DNA from 4 places in the Sodalis sp. RH21 genome. Region 3 is predicted to be linked to each of the others. Evidence: predicted binding sites of a transcription regulator. Region 3 holds the regulator's gene; each other region holds the start of a gene.
What was found. The regulator PurR, encoded in region 3, represses purine synthesis genes. The targets are predictions, from matches to a motif close to CANGCAAACGTTTGCNTG.

Region 1: a site for PurR is predicted at 2,040-2,057, ahead of purM (phosphoribosylformylglycinamidine cyclo-ligase). Genes of this name have one in related genera too.
Region 2: a site for PurR is predicted at 1,750-1,767, ahead of guaB (IMP dehydrogenase). Genes of this name have one in related genera too.
Region 4: a site for PurR is predicted at 1,446-1,463, ahead of ACL2XP_RS07645 (NCS2 family permease). Genes of this name have one in related genera too.

Annotation. Positions count from the first base shown of each region.
Region 1 is NZ_CP178732.1:1,257,589-1,260,870, forward strand. Features, by position in the region: gene pstB (phosphate ABC transporter ATP-binding protein PstB) at 1-297, shown strand, start outside; gene purN (phosphoribosylglycinamide formyltransferase) at 301-939, opposite strand; gene purM (phosphoribosylformylglycinamidine cyclo-ligase) at 939-1,976, opposite strand; gene upp (uracil phosphoribosyltransferase) at 2,209-2,835, shown strand; gene uraA (uracil permease) at 2,892-3,282, shown strand, end outside.
Region 2 is NZ_CP178732.1:1,154,034-1,157,315, reverse strand. Features, by position in the region: gene guaA (glutamine-hydrolyzing GMP synthase) at 1-110, opposite strand, end outside; gene guaB (IMP dehydrogenase) at 234-1,697, opposite strand; gene xseA (exodeoxyribonuclease VII large subunit) at 1,859-3,282, shown strand, end outside.
Region 3 is NZ_CP178732.1:2,884,996-2,888,277, reverse strand. Features, by position in the region: gene cfa (cyclopropane fatty acyl phospholipid synthase) at 1-396, opposite strand, end outside; gene purR (HTH-type transcriptional repressor PurR) at 850-1,866, opposite strand; gene ACL2XP_RS13240 (YnhF family membrane protein) at 2,117-2,206, shown strand; gene ACL2XP_RS13235 (C40 family peptidase) at 2,392-3,219, opposite strand.
Region 4 is NZ_CP178732.1:1,669,180-1,672,461, forward strand. Features, by position in the region: gene ACL2XP_RS07645 (NCS2 family permease) at 77-1,372, opposite strand; gene ACL2XP_RS07650 (substrate-binding domain-containing protein) at 1,868-2,896, shown strand; gene ACL2XP_RS07655 (sugar ABC transporter ATP-binding protein) at 2,907-3,282, shown strand, end outside.

The DNA of each region.
Region 1 (3,282 bases), 1.6 Mb from region 3:
CAGCGGCTGACCATTGCGCGGGCCATCGCCATTGAACCGGAAGTGTTGTTATTGGACGAACCGACCTCTGCGCTGGACCCCATCACCACTTTGACCATCGAGGAGTTGATGATTTCGCTCAAGGCCCGGTACACCCTGGTGCTGGTGACCCATAATATGCAGCAGGCCGCGCGGGTATCGGACTATACGGCGTTTATCCATCAGGGGAAGCTGGTGGAATACACCGCCACCGACCGGTTGTTCACCTCTCCCGGGCAGCGCAAAACGGAAGAGTATATCACCGGCCGGTTGCGTTAAGGTTTAGTCCGCGGCGTAACCCCGCGGCGGCAGGGGATGCCCGTCCAGCCAGGCGGCGCCGTCGCGCAGGGCCAGCCGGCCTTCCAGCAGCCAGCCGATGACCAGGGGATAGATGTCGTGCTCCTGGGTTTTGATGCGTCCGATGAGATCGTCCTCGGTATCGCCCGCGAATACCGGCACCTTGGCTTGCAGGATCACCGGGCCGCCGTCCAACTGCTCGGTGACGAAGTGCACCGAGGTGCCGTGTTCGGTATCGCCGTTGGCCAGAACCTGGCGATGGGTATGCAAACCGGGATATAACGGCAGCAGGGAAGGGTGGATATTCAGCATCCTGCCCGCGTAATGCGCCACGAATTGCGGCGACAGGATGCGCATGTAGCCGGCCAGGATGATCCCGTCCGGTTGATGGCCGTCGATCCGCCGCATCAGCGCGTCGTCGAAGGACGCGCGGTCGGGATAATGGCGGGGATTGAGGGCCTGCGCCGGCAGGCCGGCATGGCCTGCGCGCTGCAAGCCATACGCGTCGGCGCGGTTGCTGAATACCGCGGCAATCCGCCCCGGTATTTTCCCCTGCCTGCAGGCGTCGATAACCGCCTGGAGATTGCTGCCCTCGCCCGAAATCAGCACCACGAGCGTTTTCATTAACGGATAATGACCCGTTCAGCACCTGCCAGCGCCTGGATTTCACCCAGTTTCCACGCCGTTTCGCCCAACTCGCCCAATAATGACAATGCCCGGTCGGCGCTGTGCGACGGCACCACCACAACCATACCCACGCCGCAGTTAAAGGTGCGGTACATCTCATGGCTGCTGACATTGCCGGCCTGTTGCAACCAGCCGAACACCGCCGGCCACTGCCAGCTGCTTTCGTCGATCGCCGCCTGGGTATCCGCCGGCAACACCCGCGGAATATTTTCCCAGAAACCGCCGCCGGTAAGGTGGGCGATGGCGTGGATTTCCGTTTGTTCGATCAGTTGCAGCAGCGCCTTGACATAAATCCGGGTCGGTTCCAGCAGGTGATCGGCCAGGGATTTGCCCTCCAGCTGCGTTTGCAACGGGTCGGTCTGGCTGAACTCCAGGATTTTACGCACCAGCGAGTAGCCGTTGGAATGCGGACCGCTGGAGGCCAGGGCCAGCAGGGTATCGCCCGCCCGCACCTTGCTGCCGTCGATGATTTCCGATTTTTCCACCACGCCGACGCAAAAACCGGCCACATCATAATCTTCGCCGTGGTACATGCCGGGCATTTCCGCCGTTTCGCCGCCCACCAGGGCGCAGCCGGACTGCTTGCAGCCCTGCGCGATGCCGGTGATCACCTGGGCCGCGGTATCCACGTCCAGCTTGCCGGTGGCGAAGTAATCCAGGAAGAACAGCGGCTCCGCGCCCTGGACCACCAGATCGTTGACGCACATGGCCACCAAATCGATGCCGATGGTATCGTGACGTTTTAAATCCATCGCCAGACGCAGTTTGGTGCCGACGCCGTCGGTGCCGGAGACCAGGATCGGCTCGCGGTATTTCTGCGGCAGCGCGCACAGCGCACCGAAGCCACCCAGCCCACCCATCACTTCCGGACGTTTGGTCTGTTTCACTACGCCTTTGATACGGTCTACCAATGCGTTGCCGGCATCGATATCCACACCTGCGTCTTTATAGCTGAGAGAGGTTTTATCGGTCACTGCAAGATCCCCACGGAGATGATATGTTGCGGTTGAAATAGGGCGCGGGCAATTCTAACAGCGTGGGCAAACGTTTGCGAGTAGTGTTGTCAAACCTGTCGGGATTTATTATTTGGACTAAATTTTTATAAACCGTTGATCAGGATCAGCTATTTTCATATGGCACGGCAAAAAAAAGGGGTTATAATCTCGCGATTTTTTTGACCGTTCAACGCTACTGGGGAGAATATTAATGAAGATCGTTGAGGTAACACACCCGCTTGTTAAACATAAGCTAGGTTTAATGCGCGAAAATGATATCAGCACCAAGCGTTTTCGTGAATTAGCCTCCGAAGTGGGAAGTTTACTGACCTATGTAGCCACCGCCAATCTCGAAACCGAGAAGGTGACCATCGAGGGCTGGTGCGGCCCGGTGGAAATTGAACAAATCAAAGGCAAGAAAATAACCGTGGTGCCGATTCTGCGCGCCGGGCTGGGCATGATGGACGGGGTGCTGGAAAACGTGCCCAGCGCGCGTATCAGCGTGGTCGGCATGTACCGCAATGAAACCACCCTTGAACCGGTACCCTATTTCCAGAAGCTGGTGTCCAACATCGACGAGCGGATGGCGCTGGTGGTGGACCCCATGCTGGCGACCGGCGGTTCTATGATCGCCACTATCGATTTGCTGAAAAAAGCGGGCTGCAAGAGCATCAAGGTGCTGGTATTGGTGGCTGCGCCCGAGGGCATAGCGGCGCTGGAAAAAGCCCACCCGGATGTGGAACTCTATACCGCTTCCATCGACCAGGGGCTTAACGAGCAAGGCTACATCATGCCGGGCCTCGGCGATGCGGGCGATAAAATATTTGGTACCAAATAAAATAAGCCGGCCATTGGGTCGGCTTTTTTTTTGCTTATTTATCAGAGGAAATAAATATGACCCGTCGCGCCATCGGAGTTGATGAACGCCCGCCGCTGCTGCAAACCATCCCGCTGAGTTTTCAACATTTGTTCGCCATGTTCGGCGCCACGGTGCTGGTGCCCATTTTATTTAAAATCAATCCGGCCACGGTATTGCTGTTCAATGGTATCGGCACCCTGCTGTATCTGTTTATTTGTAAAGGCAAGATTCCGGCGTACCTGGGGTCGAGCTTTGCGTTTATTTCGCCCGTATTGCTGTTGTTGCCGCTGGGGTATGAAGTGGCCTTGGGCGGTTTTATCGCCTGCGGCGCGCTGTTTTGCGTGGTGGCGCTGATCGTGAAGGTCGCCGGTAATAATTGGATTGATGTGGTGTTTCCTCCCGCGGCCATGGGCGCCATTGTGTCGG
Region 2 (3,282 bases), 1.7 Mb from region 3:
CAGAGTTCGCAATAGACGCCAAGCTCGCGGACACGGCGGGCAATCAGCTGCGTGTACTGCGAGCCGAAATCCAGAATCAGAATGCGATGTTTATGAATATTGTCAGTCATATGGGGCGTATTCCAGAGCGGATATCAAAATAAAAAAACTACCCGACCGCGGTCGGGCATAGTTAAAGCGGGGACAGCCCGCAACCGGCCATCCCGGAACTGCGCGAACCGGGCGGCGGGAGGTTAGCCCATGCGGTAGTTCGGCGATTCTTTGGTAATGGCGACGTCGTGGACGTGGCTTTCCTGGATGCCGGCCCCGCTGATGCGGACAAATTCAGCCTTGGTGCGCAGTTCGTCGATAGTAGCACAGCCGGTCAGCCCCATACAGGAACGCAGGCCGCCCATTTGCTGATGGACGATTTCCTTCAGGCGGCCTTTATAGGCGACCCGGCCTTCGATCCCTTCCGGCACCAGTTTATCGGCGGCGTTGTCGGTCTGGAAATAGCGATCGGACGAACCTTTGGACATGGCGCCCAGGGAGCCCATGCCGCGATAGGATTTAAACGAACGGCCCTGGTAGAGTTCGATCTCGCCGGGGGATTCCTCGGTGCCGGCCAACAGCGAACCGACCATGACGCAGGAGGCGCCGGCGGCGATGGCCTTGGCGATATCGCCGGAGAAACGGATGCCGCCGTCGGCGATAACCGGAATGCCGGTGCCTTCCAGCGCGTCGACCGCGTCGGAAATGGCGGTGATTTGCGGTACGCCCACGCCGGTCACGATGCGGGTGGTGCAAATGGAGCCGGGGCCGATGCCCACTTTAACCGCGCTCACGCCCGCTTCGACCAGCGCAACGGCGCCGGCGCCGGTGGCCACGTTGCCGCCGATGATTTGCAGGTCGGGATATTTGGCGCGGGTTTCGCGGATGCGTTGCAGCACCCCTTCGGAATGCCCGTGGGAGGAGTCGATCAGCAGTACGTCCACCCCGGCGGCCACCAGCGCGTCGATGCGCTCTTCGTTGCCGGCGCCGGCGCCTACCGCGGCGCCGACCCGCAGACGGCCCTGCTCGTCTTTACAGGCGTTGGGTTTGCGCTCCGCTTTCTGGAAGTCCTTTACCGTGATCATGCCCAGCAGATGAAACTGCGCGTCGACCACCAGGGCTTTTTCCACGCGTTTTTCATGCATTTTTTGCAGCACGACTTCGCGGGCTTCACCCTCTTTGACGGTGACCAGGCGCTCTTTCGGCGTCATCACCGCGGTCACCGGCTGGGACAGGTCGGTAACAAAACGCACGTCGCGGCCGGTAATGATGCCCACCAGCTCGTTGTCGTCGGTCACTACGGGATAGCCGGCGAACCCGTTGCGGGCGGTCAGCTCTTTTACCTGGGATAGCGTGGTGGCGGGCGTTACCGTCTTAGGATCGGTAACCACGCCGCTTTCGTGTTTTTTCACCCGGCTGACTTCGTCGGCCTGGCGTTCGATGGGCATGTTTTTGTGGATAAAACCGATACCGCCTTCCTGGGCCAGGGCAATGGCCAGGGGAGCTTCGGTCACCGTATCCATAGCGGCGGAAAGTAATGGAATATTAAGGCGGATTTTTTTTGTGAGTTGTGTTCCGAGTTCAGCCGTGTTGGGCAAAACCGTGGAGTGCGCAGGTAACAGGAGGAGATCGTCGAACGTTAGAGCTTCTTTAGCGATACGTAGCATAGCAATATCTCACCAGGATGAATGTATAAAATATTGCCGTGGCATTATACAGAACGTAACCGGTTGCCTCCAGCACTTTTTAAAAAAAGTGCTTGATAACCGCTACACGATAAGTAATATCAATCGATTAACCCTTATTTATGGAAGTTGATCTGGCTCACATGTCTGCTCCGCCCACCGCCCTGATTTTTACCGTCTCCCGTCTCAACCAGACGGTGCGTGAACTGCTGGAAGGCGAAATGGGCCAGGTGTGGCTTACCGGCGAAATCTCCAATTTCTCGCAGCCCGCCTCCGGCCACTGGTATTTCACCCTCAAAGACGACCGCGCCCAGGTACGCTGCGCCATGTTTCGCAACAGCAACCGCCGGGCGACCTTTGCCCCGCGCAACGGCCAGCAAGTGCTGGTGCGCGCCGCGCTGACGCTGTATGAACCGCGCGGCGATTACCAACTGATTGCCGAAAGCATGCAGCCCGCCGGCGACGGGGTGTTGCAGCAGCAGTTCGAGCAGCTGAAACAGGCTTTATCCGCCGAGGGGCTGTTCGACCAAAGCCACAAGCAGCCGTTGCCGAGCCCGGCCCGCCGGGTGGGCGTGATTACCTCCGCCAGCGGCGCGGCGCTGCACGATATCCTGAATATTTTGCGCCGGCGCGATCCGTCGCTGCCGGTGGTGATTTACCCCACCGCGGTACAGGGGCAGGATGCGCCGCTGCAAATCGTCCGGGCTATCGAGTGCGCCAACCGCCGCCGCGAATGCGACGTGCTGATCGTCGGCCGGGGCGGCGGTTCGCTGGAAGATTTATGGAGTTTTAACGACGAACGGGTCGCCCGGGCTATTTTCGCCAGCGCGCTGCCCATCGTCAGCGCCGTGGGCCATGAGACCGATGTCACCATCGCCGATTTCGTGGCCGATTTACGCGCCCCTACCCCGTCGGCCGCGGCGGAACTGGTAAGCCGCAACCAACTGGAGCTGGTGCGCCAGATCCAGTCCCAGCAGCAGCGCCTGGAAATGGCGATGGATTATTACCTGGCGCAGCGGCTGCAAAACCTGACCCGGCTGCAACATCGCCTGCAACAGCAGCATCCCCACCTGCGCCTGGCGCGCCAGCAAACCGCGCTGATAAAACTGCGCCGCCGGCTGGACGACAGCCTGCAAGGGCAACTGCGCCTGGCGCAGCGCCGCCATGAGCGCGTAACGCAGCGGTTAAACCAGCAGGCGCCGCTGCCGAAAATCGGCCGGGCGCAGCGGCAATTGCAAAGTTTGCGCTATCGGCTACAGCAAAGCATCGGCGGCCAGTTGAATCAGCAGGGACGGGTGCAGGCGCTGCGTTATCAATTGCAGCAGGGAATGAACCGCCAACTGAACCAGCAGCAGCAAACGTTCGGCAGGTTATGTTCCCAACTGGAAGCGGTCAGCCCGCTGAAAACCCTCGCGCGCGGGTTCAGCGTCACCACCGACGCCAAGGGCGCCCTGGTGAAACAGACCCGCCAGGTGAAAACCGGCGACACCCTGACCACCCGCCTGACGGATGGCTGGGTGGACAGCCAGGTGATCGGCATAATACCATCCACCCCGCCGGCCAGACG
Region 3 (3,282 bases):
ATCAAGCATCAATTCGAACAGGTCGTTGCCTAAATCATAATGCTCTTTACCCACTATCCAGGCTCTTTTTTTGGATTGCAGGTTCAGCACCCGGGCAGCGGCGACGCGCAGGGTATCCTTTAAATGATGAGGAAGTTTATTTTCCAGTCCAGCCCTGAGAACGCGTTGGAAAAAAACATCCAGCCGATCGCATTCCCACCAACCATCCATATAGCTCTCGCCCAATCCCAGCGATCCGTCTTGCAGTACCCGCTTAAAAAAACCCGGGTTCTTGACACGAATATCAAAAGGCCTTGAGCCATTGATTTCAACACCGGCTTCAGCGAGCAATTCATGGACGATACGATACCAAGCGTTATCATGAAAGCTCAGGTCTTCAACACACGAGGAACTCATAGCTTCTCCATCACCTTTATTCTGTAATGCCCCGTCAGGAAAAGCTAAGCCAATGCCTGCGGGCTTTTATAAGAATCCACGGTTATCCGTGGTGTCTGAAGTACCACCATAAACAGAGGAATATAAAGTAAAGCTAAGACTGGTTGTTAGCCGCGTGCTTTATAAAAAGGGTGATGCCATGCTTGTAAACACGACATGCTTTTCAAAAATATAGAAGACAACTCGTTATAATTGTTAACGATATTGAGTATAAGCCTGCATTTCCGTTTAGACAATAGCTAACATAGCAATGTATTTCATAGTATAACTTAATGATTTCTCTCTGAAACAATAACAGTTGGTAAAAAAATATTGAATTGCAATATATTGTGTCGGTTCGGCGCCGTACGGAGATAAACGCGGCTAACGCGGGGAAGACATGCGCGCCAGCGCACAAAGCCTGGCGCCGGCAGGCTAGGGCAGGAAAGGACCGTCGGCAACCGAACGCCGTTCAACGAGTTTGGGATGCACTTCAATGCTTTTGGCGGCTACCCGTTTACTGGTAATGCGATCCAATAACATGGTTAACGCCGCCTCGCCCAGCTCTTCTTTGGGTTGGTGAATCGTGGTCAGCGCCGGGGAAAAAAAGCACGAATTGCGAACATTATCATAGCCGATAAGGGAAATATCATCGGGCACGCGCAGTCCCAACTCGTCAATGGCGCACAAGGCCCCCATCGCCATGATATCCCCGCCGCAGAACACCGCGGTGGGACGCTGCGGCTGCGCCAGTATCTGCTTCATGGCGAGATAGCCCGATTCGGGTTCGAAATCTCCCTGCACAATCCACCGGTCGGTCAGGGGAATTCCCGCCTCGGCCATGGCGTGCAAATATCCGCGATGGCGGCCGCCGCCGGTATTGCGGGCCAACTGGCCGGGTATCGCGCCAATGGCCCGGTGGCCGCGCTTAAGCAGATATTGCGTGGCCATGTAGCCCCCGGCAAAGGCATTATCGATAATGGTATCGGTAAAATCACGGCGGGCTTCGCCCCAATCCATCACCACCATCGGGATATGCTGATACTCTTCCAACATATCCAGCAGCGGTTCCGGATATTCGGCGCACATCACCAGCAGGCCGTCGACGCGCTTTTGCGCCAGCATGGCCAGGTAGGCCCGCTGTTTGTCGAGATCGTTATGGGAGTTGCATAAAATCAGCGTATAGCCCCTGGCGAAACAGTGATGTTCTATGGCCTCGATAATTTCGGCAAAGTAGGGGGCTTCACTGGTGCTGGCCAATAAACCGATGGATTTGGTACGGTTGATTTTCAGGCTGCGCGCCACGGCGCTGGGGGAATAATGTAATTGTTTGATAGCGTCCAGCACGGCGATTTTGGTATCTTCCGCTACGAAACGGGTCTTATTAATCACGTGCGATACGGTGGTGGTCGATACGTTAGCGCGTTTCGCCACATCTTTTATGGTTGCCATGCCTTGAATACTCCTGAACGCCCTGAATGAAAACCTGTCGAAGGCGCAAGCACTTTACGACGCAATAACAATAACCGGTAATTTTCCTTGATCCCGCGGCAAAGTGAAAGCGTTAAATGTTAACCGGGCCTGCCGAACGGCGAGCTTTCTTGCGGCGATTGTGCCAAAATGGCGTTATCACGAAAGCGCGTCGACCACCTGATTGACGCCCTGGCCACCGCACAGGCACGCAACATGATAAGGGCAAACCATGGATAGCGATTTGAAAATGTCATTACTCACCACGGTCTTTTCATTATTGGTTATCATCGTGTTCAGCTTTACCGCCGTAATGAACTAAGCCGGCTAGCGAGCGACCAGTCGATAAAACGTTTAGTTATAAAACCGTTTGGTGATGAAACCGCTCGTTAATGAAACCGTATGTTAATGAAACCGTATGTTAATGAAACCGTATGTTAATGAAAAAAGGAGCCAAGGCTCCTTTTTTCATTAACGCATCACGGGTAAACAGCGGCAGCGTCCCGCCTAGCGGATATTCTTCGGCGTTACAACGCGGCGGGCGCCCACATAGTGATCCTGCCAATAATCTTCATTGAGATAACTGATGCGGATATCCCGTCCGGTGCGCGGTGACTGGATAAACCGCCCGTTCCCCAGATAGACACCCACATGATCCGCCGCGCCGCGATTGGATATATGGAAAAAAACCAAATCCCCGCTTTCCAGCTCGCCTTTTTTCACCGGCGCCGCGTCGCGCAAATGATACATCTCATTGGCGGTGCGCGGCATACGGATACGCACCACATCTTTATACGCGTAATAAATCAGCCCGCTACAGTCAAAACCGGTATTGGGCGACATCCCGCCCCAGCGATAGGGTTTACCCATCTGGGACATCAGTTTATTCATGGCGGTGAGCTTGGCCGATTGGTAGCGCTTTTTATGGCTGTCGCTCATTTTTATCGGCTGGTCGTTGGCCACCAGCTCAACTGCGGCCTGTTCGCGAATCGCTCGGTGCCGGCCATACCCCTTTTTATATCCTTTTTTCGGCGGGGTGAATTTGGCTATTTTGCGACCGGCCGGTACGGCAACCGCTTTTTTTTCCCGGGTGGATTTGGCTGCCACCAGGACCTTCGTTTTTTTGACGCTTTGCACGCTGACTTTTTCAGCCGCAACGGGTTTGCTTTTTTTGGCGACTTTCACCGGTTTGCGCTTGCGCTTGTCACCGGCCTTGGCCGTTGTCGCCTGGGATTTCCGTTGGTCCGCATTGACGCCGGCATTCGGGGCGGCATGCGCCAGATTGAAAAACAGCTGGGTAAAAAGCAACACAAAAAGCGTAAAGCATAAACGCATGATCAACGCTATCCTTATGTGGCCCAAAATAGGGAGGGTTATCGACACCTCACAGGAATTTAA
Region 4 (3,282 bases), 1.2 Mb from region 3:
ACACCCCGCCGGCGCGATGCGGGCGGGGTGTCGGGTCTCTGCCGCCGGACGGGCATTTGGCATCGTCCGGAGGGGGTCAGGCGCTCAGCCAGCCCAATTTTATCACAAACAAAATCGATAAAATGATCAGGGCCGCATTCAGGTCGCGAGTCCGTCCGCTCAGCAGCTTGACCACCGTCCAGGTGATAAAACCGAATGCGATGCCGTTGGCGATGGAGTAGGTCAGCGGCATGGTCAGGGCGGTAACCGTAACCGGCGCGGCGACGGTGATATCCTTCCAATCAATTTCCGCCAGGCCCGACGTCATCAAGACCGCGATAAACAGTAACGCCGGCGCGGTGGCGAATGCCGGTACGCTGGAGGCCAGCGGCGCGAAAAACAGGCTGGCCAGGAATAGGATGCCGACCACAATCGCCGTCAAACCGGTGCGGCCGCCGGCGCTGACGCCCGCGGCGGATTCGATATAACTGGTGGTGGTGGACGTGCCGAGCAACGACCCGAACAGCGCCGCGGCGCTATCGGCGATCAGCGCTTTGCCCATGCGCGGGATATTGCCGGCATCATCGGTCAACCCGGCGCGTTTGGTGACGCCTATCAGGGTGCCGGAGTTATCGAACACATCCACGAACAGAAACGCGAACACGACGCTGACCAGGGAAATATCCAGCGCGCCGCGGATATCCAACTGGAGGAAGGTGGGCGCAATGGACGGCGGCATGGACACCACGCCGATGAACTGGCTGTAGCCCAGGGCGATGGACAGGAACGTCACCGCCAGAATGCCGATCAGCACCGCGCCGGGCACCCGGCGGGCTTCCAGCACCACGATGATGATAAAACCCAGCATGGCGAACAGCGGGCCGGATTTGCCCAGATCGCCCAAGCCTACCAGGGTCGCCGGATTAGCCACGACGATACCGGCGCCTTCCAGGGCGATAATCGCCAGGAATAGGCCGATGCCCGCCGCAATGCCGGATCGCAGCGGCAGCGGAATGCTGGTGATAATCCATTCGCGAATTTTGAAAATCGACAGCGCAAAGAAGATCAACGCCGATAAAAATACCGCGCCCAGCGCAATTTGCCAGGTGTAGCCCATATGCAACACCACGGTATAGGTGAAAAACGCATTCAGGCCCATGCCGGGGGCCAGGGCGATGGGGTAGTTGGCGATAAAGCCCATCAGCGCCGAACCGATAGCGGCGGCCAGGCAGGTCGCGACAAACACCGAACCTTTATCCATGCCGGTGGCGCTCAGGATCGAAGGGTTTACAAACAGAATATATGCCATTGCCAAAAATGTGGTCAGCCCTGCCAAAATCTCAGTTCGTACGTTGGTACGATGAGCTTTTAAATGAAATATTTTTTCTAACATGGAGGTTATCTCTTTGAAGTTGTCTGCACAGCCAAAGCAATAGCTATGCCACTATTCCGTCGGTGATGCGACAGACGCAAACGATGGCGCGGGCGCATTATATAGGTAAAGTTAGGTAAAGTGCATCGTAACGCGGGAATAAATCGGCGGCGGGCAAAAACGGCTGCACTGATTTGGTGCTGCGATATAACCCTTTTGGTGCATATCTATCCATTATGGGGCAACGCCCCGTCATACGCGTTTTTACCCGCAAAAGGTCAATCGCCGGTCACTTTGCGCAATCTCACACTTCGCCTCCGCTTTTTGACGCCTCTCACGCTTTTGATAACGCAAGTAAAGCATATGTTGATCATTGTTTTTACATTATCTATACATACTCATGTAATTTATTTCATAAGTAAGAAATAAATTACATGACTCCCGGGCTCGCGGTTCCGTAGCAGTGTCGCCATCGCGGCTGAGCCAGGTCAACCTACTGTTATCCGGGGAAATATAATGAAAAAACACCTGATCGCCCTGACTTGCCTGATCCCGGCGCTGGCATTTGGCTCCGTGGTCCGCGCTGAGGATAAAACGCCGCAATTCCGCTGTAAGCCCGGTGAAACCTACTATATGAATGTGATGGTCACCGGGGTGGAATATTGGTTCCCGGTCTACGAAATGTTTAAACAGGCGGCGCAGCAACTGGGCTGTAAAACCGTATACGGCGGTACGCCGGCTTATGACGTTAACCAGCAACTCGCCAGCTTCGAACAGGTGCTGGCGCAAAAACCGGCCGGGATCTTTTTGCATCCCATGAACCCGGACCCGTTTATCGAACCCATCAACCGGGCGGCCGAAGCCGGTATTCCGGTGGTGACCTTTGCCGCCGATTCGCCCAACAGCAAGCGCGTAGCCTATATTACCTCGGATAATTTCCGTGAAGGCCGTGCCGCGGCGGATTTGATGGGTAAGGTCACCCAGGGCAAGGGGGAGTACGCGGTGCTGGAAAATCCCGGCCAGGATAATCACGACCGGCGGGTCAGCTCCTTTATCGATGAAATGAAAACCCAATATCCGGATATCAAGCTGGTGGCGCGGGCGGCAACCAACCAGGACCCCTCCAAGGCGTATAACGCCGTGCTGTCGATTTTGCAGGCGCATCCCAACCTGACGGTGCTGTTTATGCCGGAAGCCAGCTCCGCCATCGGCGCGGCCCAGGCGGTGGTGGAAAACGGCGGCAAGGTGAAAGTGATTACGGTGGATGTAAATGCCAAGGTGCTGGATATGATCAAGGCCGGGCAAGTCTATGCCGCCATTAACCCCAACCAGGGCATACAGGGTTATATGGGGTTTATGACCTTGTTCCTGGCGGCCCATCCCGAACTCATCGATCCGATGAACGATGCCAAACGCACCGGGGCCAATCCTTTTTCCTTCCCGTTGCTGGATAACGGGTTTGCCATCGTCACCAAGGATAATGCCGATGATTTCCGCTGGGATGGCTATTTGAAACGCCGGGGCACCAAAGGCATCAATGAATAAGGAATCCGCCATGACTTCAACACCTGCGCTGCGGCTCAGCGGGATCTGTAAATCCTTCGGCCCCGTCCGGGCATTGCAAAACGTCGGCTTTGAGCTGGCCGCCGGCGAGATTCATGCGCTGGCCGGCGAAAACGGCGCCGGCAAGTCCACGCTGATGAATGTCATCGACGGTATTATCCGGCCCGATGCGGGCGGTATCTGGGTGGACGGCCGGGCGGTGGAGATCCGCCGGCCGGCGGACGCCCAGCGGTTGGGCATCGCCTTGGTGCATCAAGAGATTGCGTTATGCCCGGATATTTCCATTTATGAAAATATCTATATGGCCCATACCAACAGCGCCGGGCGGCTGTGGGTCAATCACGACCAACTGCGGCGCAAGGCCCAGG